Regions from separate parts of the Bacillus sp. T-10(2022) genome, predicted to be linked through region 3. Evidence: riboswitches for the same ligand, from Rfam matches in the RefSeq annotation. Region 3 holds a riboswitch; each other region holds the start of a gene.
The links. A riboswitch is a leader RNA that binds a small molecule or an ion and turns the genes downstream of it on or off. The one in region 3 is predicted to bind cyclic di-AMP.

Region 1: linked by a shared signal. The riboswitch ahead of OSJ91_RS03580 (TrkH family potassium uptake protein) and the one ahead of OSJ91_RS01450 (cation:dicarboxylate symporter family transporter) in region 3 are both predicted to bind cyclic di-AMP.
Region 2: linked by a shared signal. The riboswitch ahead of OSJ91_RS23135 (APC family permease) and the one ahead of OSJ91_RS01450 (cation:dicarboxylate symporter family transporter) in region 3 are both predicted to bind cyclic di-AMP.

What each region holds. Positions count from the first base shown of each region.
Region 1 covers NZ_CP113518.1:746,307-751,205, forward strand. Annotated here, with positions in the region: gene OSJ91_RS03575 (potassium channel family protein) at 1-325, opposite strand, end outside; gene OSJ91_RS03580 (TrkH family potassium uptake protein) at 349-1,674, opposite strand; cyclic di-AMP (ydaO/yuaA leader) riboswitch at 1,851-1,993, opposite strand; gene OSJ91_RS03585 (hypothetical protein) at 2,323-2,514, shown strand; gene OSJ91_RS03590 (MFS transporter) at 2,849-4,108, shown strand; gene OSJ91_RS03595 (TetR/AcrR family transcriptional regulator) at 4,154-4,753, opposite strand; gene OSJ91_RS03600 (ABC transporter ATP-binding protein) at 4,871-4,899, shown strand, end outside.
Region 2 covers NZ_CP113518.1:4,692,277-4,697,175, reverse strand. Annotated here, with positions in the region: gene OSJ91_RS23150 (DUF6044 family protein) at 1-1,228, shown strand, start outside; gene OSJ91_RS23145 (glycosyltransferase family 2 protein) at 1,244-2,266, shown strand; gene OSJ91_RS23140 (GtrA family protein) at 2,226-2,681, shown strand; cyclic di-AMP (ydaO/yuaA leader) riboswitch at 3,006-3,151, shown strand; gene OSJ91_RS23135 (APC family permease) at 3,290-4,899, shown strand, end outside.
Region 3 covers NZ_CP113518.1:285,961-290,859, forward strand. Annotated here, with positions in the region: gene OSJ91_RS01435 (diacylglycerol/lipid kinase family protein) at 1-574, shown strand, start outside; gene OSJ91_RS01440 (hypothetical protein) at 704-1,366, shown strand; gene OSJ91_RS01445 (efflux RND transporter periplasmic adaptor subunit) at 1,381-2,640, shown strand; cyclic di-AMP (ydaO/yuaA leader) riboswitch at 2,842-2,989, shown strand; gene OSJ91_RS01450 (cation:dicarboxylate symporter family transporter) at 3,163-4,422, shown strand; gene OSJ91_RS01455 (class I SAM-dependent methyltransferase) at 4,482-4,899, opposite strand, start outside.

The DNA of each region.
Region 1 (4,899 bases), 460 kb from region 3:
CCTGACCGTGATTTTTATTAAGTGCTTTGGCAATGACCTTTTTGATCCCAAGCTCTTTTAAAAGCAAGGTAGTTAAAATGCTCGATTGCATGTCATTTCCGATGGCTACGATGACACAATCGAAATTACGGATTCCGATTGCTTTCAATGTCTCTTCTTCAGTCGTGTCCGCCATGACCGCATGGGTAACGTTCAGTTCCGCATTCTCGACTCTTTCCTCGTTGACATCAATACCCAAAACCTCTTGACCGGCCGTATATAATCTATGGGCCACACTGGTTCCAAATCTGCCTAAACCTATCACGGCGTATTGTCGTTTTCCCATCTTTTACACTCCTCCATTCATTATTAACCAATCATGATTTTCCCTTTTGGCCGGCGGAACGGATCTGGCTTGCGCCTCATGGCGATAGCAAAGGCCAAAGTCAAAGGACCCACCCGGCCTGCAAACATCGTGAAAATTATGAGCATCCGGCCAACCGGTGATAATTCTGGGGTCAAACCCATTGAAAGTCCCACGGTGGCGAAAGCTGAAGTGGCTTCGAACAAAATCATCAAGAAGTCAGTTCCGCTTTCAGTGATGGTCAGCAGAATGGAGATGATTGAAACCACGAATACACCAATGAATGTGACGGATAATGCTTTAAAAATCGTTTCACTCACGATGCGGTGGCGGAACAATACCACATCACCCTTACCTTTGATCTGTGACCAAACCGTTCCGACAAGCGTCGCCAATGTAGTCGTTTTAATCCCGCCGCCAGTCGATCCGGGTGATGCCCCAACGAACATCAAGAAAATGATGAGCAGTAATGTAGGCTGAGTTAAATCAGGGATATTCAGCGTGTTGGAGCCTGCCGTCCGTGGTGATACCGATTGAAATAAAGACGACAGCGTTTTACCCATGAAAGATAAAGGCTGCAATGTCTTTGGGTTACCAAACTCGAATAAAAAGATTATAATCGCGCCGGCAATCGTAAGGGTCAAGCTAGTCGTCAGAACTATCTTCGTATGTACGGATAAACGATGTGTATTCCGATATTCGTATATTTCATTCATCACGATAAAGCCTATCCCGCCAAACGTGATGAGGAAGGCGACGGTAAGGGTTACGAATGGATCCGATACATAAGGGGTCAAACTCCTGAATTCCCCCATTAAATCAAAGCCGGCATTATTGAAATTCGAGATGGAATGAAAAACACCGTAATAGATCGCCTTGCCGATTGGCATGTCAAAAGAAAAGCGAATCGATAAAATAAGGGCACCCATGCCCTCAATGATGGCCGTGAAAATTAAAAGCCGTTTCACTAACCTGACTACACCTGCCATGGATAGATTATTTAAGGACTCCTGCAAGAGTAACCTGCCTTTTAAAGAAATCTTTTTGCCTAATAATAAAAAGAAAAACGTCGCAAATGTCATGAACCCTAAGCCGCCTACCTGAATCAATGTTAGGATGACCAACTCACCAAAAGTGGTGAAGGTCGATCCCGTATCCACTACGACCAGTCCTGTTACACATGTAGCTGAAGTCGAGGTGAATAAAGCATCCAGAAAAGAAAGACCATTTCCATTTTCTGTGGAAATCGGCAGGGTCAATAAATAGGCCCCAATAAGTATCAGGATGGCAAAGCCGAGTACAAGTATTTTTGGCGGATCCAATTTTGTCATTCTCAAATGATCATCCCTACCCATAAAAAAATTGTGTAAAACTGTATGACATTTCAATCATCAATCTGCTTTTCGAATCTTTTTAAAGGCATAATAAAAAGACCTGCGAAAAACCTCGAACTGCTGTTTTGTCACAAAAAGCGTGCAAAATAAGCTCCCGAAATAGGCGGTCTTATGACCTCCTTCGCTTTAGCCGACGAAGTTAGCTGACGGGTAGGATGGCGAAAGAGCTGATCTCATCCCTTCTGCAAGGCAGAATTAACCCCAAATGATTGGGTCCTCCGTACTCATTTTCCATGAGTTTTGGCCGAAATGCATTAAATTGATAAACGTATTCTACTCCCATCATTTAGCAGTTGTAAACCCCTAAATCGTAAAAAAATATTTCTTTAACAAAACTGAAAATTTACGTTTTATTTACATTTAGAAAACGTATTGACAAATATTAGTTAGCACATTATGATAGGTTCGATTAATCCAATTATGATAACCGGCATCGATGTACTTTATTCAATAGTTTCAAACAAAACATGCTATTGCGAATCAAAATTTGTAACATATATATTATGTTTCTTTTGTAAAAGATAAAGGTAAAAGCAGTACATTATTATTTAAATTCAATACATTTTATTAAAAAGGCGGGCAATTATGGAGAAGACGTTCAATAGATATGTTATTAATGCTACAGGCAAGGGTGGCCAAACATATTTAACACAATGCCAGGATAAAGATGCACTTAGGAAATGGATAGCCGATCATGAGGATCAAATCATCATGAATGAGTTAAGGATAACGGATAAGAAAAAGAATCCGTTTTTAAAATTGTTTTCCCTAAGGTAAATCAACTGAATCCAACATTCATTAGCGGTATTCAATTATGTATTCCTGTGTTCTATCCGGAACGCTGAGCGAAAAATCCATATCTTGTTTTGCTTTTAAACTCATTTATTTTGAATGAGTTTTTTTGCGTTATTTACATTATAAAAACATTAATGTTAAAATTTAGTAATTAAGTAGGCGTAAAGAGGAGAAAAGTAAATGAAATGACCACTTTCCAAAAGAGCCTTGAACGGCAGCCGAGGATAGTTAGGGGGGGCACCGCAAATTGATCTCGTCCCGAGACGCATTGCTGGGGGACCGGGTTTTTTATTATTCGGTCAAAGGGGGAGAAGCGATGAAATTAAGAAATACATTAGTATCTTGGAAATACCCTTCCATTCTTTTGTGCGGAATAGGAATCTCCAACTTTGGTTCTTGGGTTTATTTCATTGCCCTTAATTTAATCGTTCTGGATATGACTGATTCAGCCTTGGCGGTAGCTGGTCTTTATATCGTTAAACCGATGGCTTCCATATTAACGAATGTGTGGGCAGGCAGCGTGATCGACCGGATAAATAAGCGGAATCTGATGGTGGCACTTGACCTATTTCGCACGGTATTCATAGCATTGCTGCCATTGACTTCTTCTATTTGGGTCATCTATTCCCTTGTCTTCGTGGTCAATATGGCAGGGTCCATGTTCGTAACAACATCAAGGTCGTATATTACAAAATTAATTCCCATTGAACAGAGGAAACGATTTAACTCATTACGAAGCTTAATGGATTCTGGAGCTTTTTTGATTGGACCGGCGCTAGCGGGGATCCTTTTCATGATCGGTACGCCCGTTTTAGCGATTTATATTAACGCGGCTGCCTTATTACTATCCGGTATCATCACCCTATTCATGCCTAATCTTGAAAAGGATCATCCCCTTGAACAATCCAGTCATTACCTGTCTTGGACCATCATGAAAAAGGATTGGGGCATCGTCCTGGACTTCAGCCGGAAATCTTCCTACATCATGCTCATTTATTTCTTATTCAGCTGCATTGTGGTGATGGAAACGGCTATCGATTCCCAAGAAGCGGCGTTTGCCAAGGCCGTGCTCCTTTTGTCGGACAGCGATTACGGATTCCTTGTAAGCATCGCCGGGGCAGGCATCATTGCTGGGGCCATAGTCAATGTTGTATTCATCAGTAAAGTGAAAATCTCGCACATGATCGGTCTTGGATCTTTATTTGTCTCGATAGGTTATATGATCTTTGCCTTTTCGAATTCCTTTTCAATGGCCGCCATCGGTTTTTTCATCATTGCCTTTTCATTGGCTTTTGCCAACACCGGCTTTCAAACCTTTTATCAAAATAATATTCCGGTGGACATCATGGGCAGGGTCGGAAGTGTTTTTGGCTTGTTAGAAGCATTATTGATCATCATGTCTACCGCAATTGTTGGTGTTTCAGCTCATTTCATTTCGATTCGGTTCGTGGTGATTTCAGGTTCCATGATCATGTTCGCTTTATCAATTTTATTGTCGATGCTTAGTATGAATACCTCCAAAAGGAGGTATTATTCCGTTGGTGATGTAGAGGTAGAAGCTAAGGAAAAGATGTAATCCGATTTAAAGGCATGTTGATGGAACATGCCTTTAATGAATCGTTCATTGGATGAATGTGCGCAATTGGCTGATGAAGTTCAAGATTTGAAAATGGATTTTGGCCATTTCTTCCGCCGTTTGTTCTTCACAGTTCTCTAGCCACTCCTGTATCACCCCTAAAATCGCCGATGTAAGGAAGGCGTGCATATACATGCGGAATGCTTCTTCTTTAGCTGCTGGATGCAGGCTGATCAAACGCTCCAACAGTACTTCACCGAAAACTCGCTTTATTTTTTTCGCAAAAGAAGGATCGCCCTGATCACCAAGAATGGCCCTTAATGCGTGAGCATGTTCACTGATGAATTGAAAAATCGCTATGAAAGGCGGGTAAAGTTGTTGTTGATGAAGAGCCAAAAAAGCCTCTTTCGGCAAAATGGCAGTAATGCGGGTTTGAAGTTCATGTAACAATTCTTGCTGTAAGTGATCCATCAATTCATATTTATCTGTGTAATGCAAATAGAATGTGCCCCGATTAATGTTGGCTCGCTCTGCAATTTTCTTCACTGATACATGTGAGAACCCCTCTGCTTCAATGAGTGCAATAAAATGATGTTGTATCTGCTTTTTCGTCTTTTGTACCATATCCTCATGAATCGATGCCATGGAATGTCTCCTTCACTAAACATTTTTCCAAATGTGTTGATTGTATTAGACCGACTGCTGCCTTAGAATGATGATACACTCAACACCGTGTTAATTAAAGAGGGAGGATGTGTGTGAATGAAAAATGCGATTTCCATTGAAGGAAT
Region 2 (4,899 bases), 1.2 Mb from region 3:
TACACTTGGGATGCCGCTTGCACTTTGGGCTTTTTTGAATATTCGCAGCAAGGATCATTCGTGGAAGAATTATTTGGTCCTTACACTTTTACCGCTTTATTCAAGCATCGTGCTTGGTTTTTTCTTTTTCCTTGTTGCAATGGGCTTTCTTTGGCTAACGGATGTGATCAGGAGAAAAGGGTGGAATATAACGTTCCTTCTTTCGATCGTGTACATGACCTTCATTTTTGGCTTGGTGGAGTATCGTTTGGTGTCTTCATTCATTTTTGATTCGGAGCCAAATAGTAGAGATGAATATTTTCACGCTAGGCTGCCGCTCGATTGGGTCATACAGCTTACTTTCAAAAATTTCGTTCTTGGACATACGCATGTCATGACTGTACATGCGCTTATCATCCTGCCGATTACAGTCTTTGCCCTTTATATCATTCTGACCAAAAAACTGTGGAGACAGGAAAAGGTATATGTTTTTTTATTCGGCTTGAATTTTATGCTCTCAGCGTGGTACGCATTTTGGTTTTATAAAGGATGGCTTCCTTTGACGGAAAGGTTTCACACCTTGGATACTTTTAATTTTGCCAGATTTCACTTTTTAAGGCCGATGGTGATTTACTTGGGGTTTGCCCTCGCGATAAAAATCATTTGGGAACACAGCGACTATGCTAAGAAAACCCTTTCTATTTTTATCGCCGTTCAAATTATGATTTTAATGGGTTTCAATGAAGAAATCACTCATAATAAAAAACCATCTTTCAAAGAGTTCTATTCAGAAAGCCTTTTTCAAGAAATAAAAGATCATATTGACCGTCCACAGGAAGAGTATCGTGTTGCTAGCATTGGGCTGCATCCTGCAATCGCACAATTTAATGGATTTTACACGCTCGATAGCTATAACAATTTCTATCCGCTTTCTTACAAACATCAATTTCGTCAAATAATTGAAAACGAATTGGCTAAGAATAAAAACATCAAAATCTACTTTGATGAATGGGGAGGACGTTGTTACCTATTTACCGATGAGCTTGGGAAGCATTATATGTTCAAGAAAGGCTCGAAGAAAGAGCTGGAAAATTTGGACCTTAAAATGGATGCGTTTAAAGGATTAGGCGGCAAGTATATATTTTCTGCCATCCCAATCAACAACGCGAAGGAAAACGGATTGGTGCTAGATAAGGTTTTCACGGAAAAAGGAAGCGTATGGAAAATTTATTTATACAGAGTCATGTGAAAAGGGGGGAATTGAATGAATTCACCGATAGTAACGATTGTTGTACCTTGTTATAACGAAGAAAGCGTTTTGCAGGATACCATTTCCCAGCTTTGTGGATTGATGAGGGGATTAGTCGAAGAAAACGTTGTTTCTGGTCAAAGTAAAATTCTACTGGTTGATGATGGAAGCAAAGATCAAACTTGGAAGATCATTTATAAGGAAACGATCAATAATGAATTTGTTCGCGGGCTAAAGCTTTCCCGGAATGCAGGACATCAAAATGCACTACTGGCAGGATTGTTTACAGCCAAGGAAGCCTCGGATTGTGTGATTTCCATTGATGCAGATTTACAGGATGATATTCAAGTCATCCCTGAATTCATTCGTAAATTCAATGAAGGATGTGAAATCGTATATGGTGTCCGCCAGAAAAGGGACCTTGATTCATTTTTTAAACGAACATCTGCAACTGGTTTTTATAAATTGATGAATAAGATGGGGGTTAACCTTGTCTATAATCATGCCGATTTCCGGCTAATGAGCAAAAGGGCGATCGCGGAGTTGGAACGATTTGATGAAACGAATCTATTTTTACGGGGGATTGTTCCGCTCATTGGGTTTAAGACGGACAATGTTTATTATGACCGAAAAGAAAGATTGGCCGGTGAAACGAAATATCCATTTAAGAAGATGGTTGCTTTTGCGCTTGATGGCATTACTTCCTTTTCGGTTACACCGATTCGGCTTGTATTATGGCTAGGATGTCTTTCCTTTTTCATTAGCTTACTCTTTGGGTCTTACTTTTTATGGTTAAAGTTTTATGGACAGACCGAAACTGGTTGGACCTCATTAATCACCTCCATATGGTTGATCGGCGGACTGCAGTTGATTGCTGTCGGCTTGATTGGGGAATATATCGGTAAAATCTATAATGAATCCAAACGCCGGCCTAAATATATTGTTGATCTGGATTTATTTAATCCGCTCGATTTAACAAAACGGGAGCAACTAGACAATGAACGGAACAGTATTGAAAAACTATCTAAAACACACTAACTCCTTTATCCGCTTTTTATTGGTTGGAATAGTCAATACAGCGGTTGGACTTTCCATCATGCTTTTTCTTATGAATGTTCTTGAATTATCTTACTGGGTCTCAACCTTTTTCGGCAATGGCACGGGAGCTGTAACGAGTTTTCTTTTGAACAGGACTTTTACTTTTAAAAGCGACATAGAATGGCGGCGAGGAGTTGCCCGTTTCTTTTGCGTCATCCTGATTTGTTATTCCGCCGCTTATTCTATAGGCCAAGCCATTGCAGAATCACTGGAAGGATCCGTTTCTTTATCCATACAACAAAATGTGGCTGTGCTGATAGGAACAATCTGTTATACAGTACTTAACTATCTTGGCCAGAAATACTTTGTCTTTAAAAAAAGCAATTTGAGACCAATTCAAGAAGGAAGGAACTAATAGGGTGGATCAGTTGAATAATGCCCCCGATTGGACGGGAATTAATGACTATCCAAGCTGGGGCAGATCTGTTTAATTTCGCCTCGGCATCTCCATGTGGCTGATCATTTTACCCTTTCGGACCACCTTTTGTTCATTGACTCCTTGATTATTTTCTTTTTAACCGTTTATTTACCTCTTATCCTTCCTTCAAATCCATGAGTTTGGAAGACTTATGTTCTATACGTCAAGAACAAAACCTCACTTACAAATAATATTTTATTTTTGAGCAAAATTTTCATTTACTTTTCCATTTCACGGGAGTATGATAATCAACAGTTTCATATTTCTAAATCGCTTAAACCTTATGGTGCGGGGGACCCGTTATTGGGATTGTTTACAATCCAAGGGGTGAATCCTTTTTAAAAGGTAGGGCTACTCTTAGGTCCGAATCCGACAGCTAACCTCGTAAGCGTTATATGAGAAGGAAGGTGGAGCTTGTTAGACAAAAAAATTAATGTCTACAGGTCTATTTAGCTATGACTTGTAGGCATTTTTGTGTTTCGTCTTGTTTTTTGCTACAGCTGGGCAACATAAACTTATAAATTAACTATGGTGGTGAATTCTTGATGTTATCTTCTATAAAAAGGTTCTTGATAGGGAGACCTTTAAAGTCAAATGCACTTGGTGAACAAAAGCTTAACAAAACAAAGGCTTTGGCGATATTATCTTCTGATGCTTTGTCTTCGGTTGCATATGGACCGGAGCAAATATTGATCGTTCTGATCACGGTCGGTGCTGCAGCATTCTGGTATTCAATCCCTATCGCGATCGGAGTATTGATCCTGTTAACTGCTTTGATTTTGTCCTATAGACAAATCATTTTCGCTTATCCGCATGGCGGGGGGGCATATGTAGTTTCAAAAAACAATTTAGGTGTCAATCCAGGGCTGATAGCCGGAGGATCTTTGCTGGTCGATTATATATTAACTGTGGCTGTTAGTGTTTCTGCAGGTACGGATGCAATCACGTCCGCTTTTCCCGGCCTGCATTCATATAATGTGGTCATAGCCATCATTTTCGTGATTCTACTTACAATCCTGAACCTTCGGGGGGTTACGGAGTCGGCCTCTGTTTTGGCCTATCCGGTGTACCTATTCGTTTTAGCATTGTTCATCTTGATTGGTGTTGGAATTTACAAGATTTTGACGGGAGGAGTTTCACCGGAATTGCATGCATCAATCGGGACTCCGGTCGCGGGCATCAGTTTATTTATACTGCTAAGGGCATTTGCATCAGGAAGCTCAGCATTGACAGGAGTCGAAGCGATTTCCAATGCAATCCCGAACTTTAAAGATCCAGCCCCGAATAATGCTGCGAAAACTTTAATAGCGATGGGTTCATTGCTAGCTGTATTATTTTCGGGAATTGTATTCTTAGCCTATTATCTAAGCATTGTTCCGAGCGCAGAGGTAACGGTCGTCTCCCAGATTGCTGAAGAGATCTTTGGACGGAATTTCATGTATTTCTTCATTCAAGGTACGACTGCCTTGATCTTGATACTTGCGGCCAATACTGGCTATTCGGCTTTCCCTCTGCTTGCGGTGAACCTGGCAAAGGATAAATTCATACCAAGGGCGTTTACGATCAGAGGGGACCGATTAGGGTATTCCAATGGAATCATCATACTGGGACTTGCATCCATCATCTTGATAGTCGCATTTGAAGGACATACAGAAAATCTCATTCCGCTTTATGCGGTAGGGGTATTCATTCCATTTACGTTGTCCCAGACTGGCATGATTGTTAAATGGGTTCGCGAAAAGCCAAAAGGCTGGATGATGAAATTAACCATTAATTCAATTGGTGCCATAATTAGCTTTATCGTCACGATGATATTCTTTTTAACCAAATTTACTCAGGTTTGGCCTGTTTTGATTTTTTTACCTATCATCATTTTAATTTTTCATCGAATTAAAAAGCATTATGAAGCAGTTGGTGACCAACTAAGGATTACAACATGCGAGCCGATCTTACCAATTGAAGGAAATATCATTATTGTACCTGTGGCAGGTATAACTCATGTGGTTGAGAACTCTTTAAATTATGCAAAATCTCTATCTGCACATCAGGTCATTGCCGTTTATGTCGCTTTTGAAAGAGAAGACGAAAAGAAATTCGAAGAAAAGTGGGAAAAATGGCAGCCGGATGTCAGACTCGTTACACTGAATTCTTATTA
Region 3 (4,899 bases):
TGTTCGTCAAGCTGCAGAAGCATTAGTGAATGGCAAGGTTCGTTCAATTGATATTGGCCAGGCCAACAACGATTATTTTTCTAATTTTTGGGGAGTAGGGCTTATTTCAGATGCATCAAGCAATATTGATGAGCAGGAAAAAAACAGGTTTGGAAAGATAGGATATTTATTAAGTGCTGTAAGGACGATTGGCGAGAATGCTCCCTTTTCCTATAAACTAAAATATGATGGGAATGTTATTGAAGGGGAAGCAGTTATGATTTTGGTTTTGAATGGTTGTTTTATCGGCACCAATTTATTGCCCTTTCCCATGATCAGTCCAGATGATGGACTCTTCGGCGTTGCCATCTTGGAAAATGCAAGCCTTGGTGCATTTTTAGAAATAATAGCGATGAAGCGTTCATGGACGCAAAATATGATCTCCGACTCTGGGGTGAATTATTTACAAGCCGATACCCTGACCATTGAAACCAAGAGGCCGCTTGATGTGGATATGGATGGAGAGAACTATAGACGAACTCCTGCACGCATTAAAGTCCTTGCCCAACATTTGTCAGTATTAACTCCAAATTAATATGGCGGATTAAATTTGAATGGGAATGATTATGTGTTTTTTTTGTATATTCATTCCTTATTTCTGCAATTGTTTCCAAAATAAGATAAAATATATGAAGATATATCAATTTTTGCAGGAGGTCCACATATGGTGTACCAGGTCAGATTAATAAAGGGCCTTTTAGAGCCTCATCGGAGTCGTTATCAGCTTCAAAATGCAGAGGCAGTCACAAAGCTTGGATTGAAATTACTATTTTTATATTTTCTTAGTCTTATAGTATTCGCCATTGGGGGATATTTTGGCATTGGTTCAGAATCATTTTCCAAAGAAATCACGAATATGAGTGCCGAAGAATTCGAAGGAGCAAAGTTGCTGATTTTGAGCGGCAACATAATAACAGGCATAATCGACCCTTCCATATACATATTTTTATCAGCTCTATTCTTTTGGATCGTTACAGATATCCCATATATAAAATTAGTCATCGTTCAAATGATTCTTTTTGTCTTGCAATTAGTGGAAAAAATATTTCTGATTCCTCTATTCGTTTTAATGGATATAGGCAGCGATGCCAATCCTTTTTCGTTGGGGATCATCAGTCAGTATTTTCTCAGAAGTGATTATTTCATTCACTTTTTCAGCGAAATCACCATTTTTCAATTTCTTATTATTGCTTTGCAATATTTTTATTTAAAGGAGTTTTCAGAACGAAGTAATTATTTGGTCCTTTTAATGATTGTTCTATTGTATCTGGCCACATGGTTTGTTAAAGCCTTTTTAGCATACATCCAAGTTGGCGTATTTGTATAAGGCGGGTGAAATGAATGAGCGGGAAATGGAAAATGGCGGCGGTCTCCATTGCGTCGGTAGTGTTAATAACCGTTAATTTATACCTTATTGAAAAAAAAGAAAGCAAAGTGGAACGAACTGTTTTCGTTGAAAACTGGACAAAGGTAAAAAAAGATACAATTACGGATACTATTCAAACAAATGGGGTAATTAAACCTGTAGAAGAGTATGATATTTATTTTGACACCAAGAAAAATGATTTTAAGAAATTCCTTGTTAAAGAAGGCGATGCGATTACGGCTGGCTCCTCGTTGTTTGAGTATACGACGACTGAACTTGATGCTCTTAAAGCGAATATAGAAGCGGAGAAAACGGAAGCTGAGGGAGAAATTGCAGGGATTGAGGAATACATAGGGAAGTTGAGGTCTTATCAAGGGAACCTGACCAGTAACCCTGAAAAAGCAGCCATTGATGAATCGGTGGAAAAAAACTTGAAAATTGATATAACAACAAGTTCCTCAGATCTTATTAAAAGTAACATTGAGCAAGAAATGTACAAGCAGGAACTGGAAAAAAACAGCTTGAATGAAAAAGTGAAAATGCTTGACGCTAAATTAAGTTCAATTGAGGGTCAGTCCGGTGCGATCATGTCGACGAGTGAGGCTGATGGTGTAGTTAAAAATATCAATAAAAACCTGAATAACCCCATTATATCCATTGTTTCGACAAATATGGCAATTGAAGGGGATTTCACCGAAGAGGAAATGAAAAAGGCTGAAGTGGGCATGACTATAAAAGCAAGTTCCTCTGATTCAAAAACGGCATTGAAAGGGAAGATAGGCCGCATCCATTCCTATCCCGCTGAAGAGCCGTCATTAAAAAAAGATAACAGATTTCCATTTCAGGCACTAATCGAATCGGAAGGTGAAGAAACGGAAGCTTTGTTGGTGGGATCCAAAGTGAACCTTACTGTAATAACCAATGAGAAAGCAGGTGTACCCTCCATTCCTATAGAGGCGGTACAATACCATAAACAGCCTTATGTTTACAAATTGACTAAAAAAGGCTATGTGGATAAACATTACATTACAAAAGGGCTTAAGGCTGAAGGGATGCAAGAAATCATAAAGGGACCGTCGGTGGGTGACGTCATCCTAATGGAGCCGGATGTGGCGAAGAACCATTCTTATTTTATTACCCCAATCCAATTTGAAAAAGTGAAAGCGGCAACTTATAAAAAATTCACCTCTAGGGAAAAAGTAAGATATCTGTTGCTTGGCATTTTGGAAAAATAACCGCTTCTTACATCAAGAGAGGTGATGTCAAATTAGTTCTTAATTATATATCAATATAACTTATATGATTAAAAATCGGGAAGAGTAATTATAGATACAATAGTCTTTAATGCAGAATATTCAGACATATTTAAAGATTTTTTCTAGAACTAATGCGAATTAATATTTACAGATTATCATTTTTAGTATAATATTTTATTATAAGTTAACTCGCTTAATCTTATTCCAAGAACGGGGGACCCATTTTTGTGGATTTTATCCGCTAGGGGTGAATTCAGAAATGAAAGGGCATTTGTGTTTCCAATTCCTAACCCGACAGCTAACCTCGTCAGCGTCTTTAAGGGAACATGTGTGAATATTCACGCCAATAAGAAATCGACACATGAAGTGTCTTTTTTTTCGGCGTAAAGACAGAGTTTTTCAAAAAAAGAAAAATTACTTTCTTTTTATTAGTATCTTGTTTCCCTTACCGAGACAAAAATGTTTTTGCATCAAAGACTTTATGGAAGGTGAGGAAAGTAAATGAAGAAATTTAAATTAAGTTTAGCTAGCCAAATTTTTATTGGTTTAATTCTAGGGATTATCGTTGGTGCCATTTTTTATGGTAATGAGTCGGCCCAAAGCTTTTTACAGCCATTCGGAGACATTTTCCTACGAATGATTAAAATGATCGTAGTGCCGATCATCGTATCCAGCCTTATCGTTGCAGTTGCCGGTGTAGGTGATTTGAAAGCGGTAGGTAAACTAGGTGCTAAATCATTATCATACTTTGTTGTTGTAACTATGATAGCGATTGCTGTTGGTTTAATTTCAGCGAATATTATCCAGCCTGGTGCTGGTGTGAATATGGATAAACTGGAACAAACTGATATCTCCACATATGTTGATACAGCAGAAACTAAGCAGCATGAATCGTTCGTAGATACACTCGTGCACATCGTACCATCCAATCCAGTTAAAGCAATGGTAGAAGGCGATATGCTAGCGATCATTTTCTTCTCCGTGTTGTTTGGACTTAGTATTGCGGCCATCGGTGAAAAAGGTAAACCAGTATTCCGTTTCTTCCAAGGTGTAGCTGAAGGAATGTTCTACCTGACTAACATGGTCATGAAATTCGCTCCTATCGGTGTATTTGCATTAATCGGTGTGACTATCTCCAAGTTCGGTTTGGAATCTTTAATTCCGTTAGGAAAGTTAGCGCTTTCTGTTTACGGAACAATGATTTTCTTTGTAATTGTCATCCTGGGTCTTATTGCAAAATTTGTAGGATTCAATATCTTTACATTGATTAAACTTCTAAAAGAAGAATTGATTCTTGCTTTCTCTACTGCAAGTTCTGAAGCGGTTCTTCCGAAAATCATGGAAAAAATGGAGAAAGCGGGATGTCCGAAACATATTGCTACATTTGTTATCCCGACTGGATACTCTTTTAACCTTGATGGTTCTACATTATACCAAGCGTTAGCAGCTATCTTCATTGCTCAAATGTACGGAATCGATTTAAGCGTGTATGAGCAAATTACGCTGATGCTAGTGTTAATGATCACATCCAAAGGGATTGCTGGTGTACCAGGTGTATCTTTCGTAGTTCTTTTAGCGACATTGGGAACTGTCGGTATTCCTATTGAAGGTCTAGCATTTATTGCCGGTATCGACCGTATTCTTGATATGGGACGTACAGTAGTAAACGTTATCGGTAATTCACTTGCGGCAATCGTTATCTCTAAATGGGAAGGTCAATTCAACCCTCCTTCCAAAAAAGAATTAGAACAAGTTTCTTAATACAAAAAATCCAGAGTGACATTTCACTCTGGATTTTTTTTGAATTAAAAAGTTCTACCTTATTTTTGGACGATCCAGAAGCGGCAATCGGAAGAGAAAGCGATGACATCATCGTTTTCATGGAATAATTCACTTCGATAAAAGCTTTCGATGACTGTAAACCGTGCTTCCTCCAGGCACTCAAGGACTTCAAGTTTAGTTGGGATATGGAGGTAAGTATCTTCCTGAAGCGTCTTTCCGGATGTGAAAATATCCCCAAATTCATAAAGCCTCTCATCTTGTTTACCAACACACCAAATCATTTCCTCTTGCTCCCAGAAGTTCAGGTAATTTTCGTTTTTATCACGGTCATGTGTTGTGAAAATGAAGAGTCCTTCAGGTTTTAAAATACGGTTGATTTCTTTTAAAGCCAATGTGCGGTTTTTTCGCTGGGGAATTTGCATTAAACCATTAAAAGCGAAGATGGCTTTATCGAAT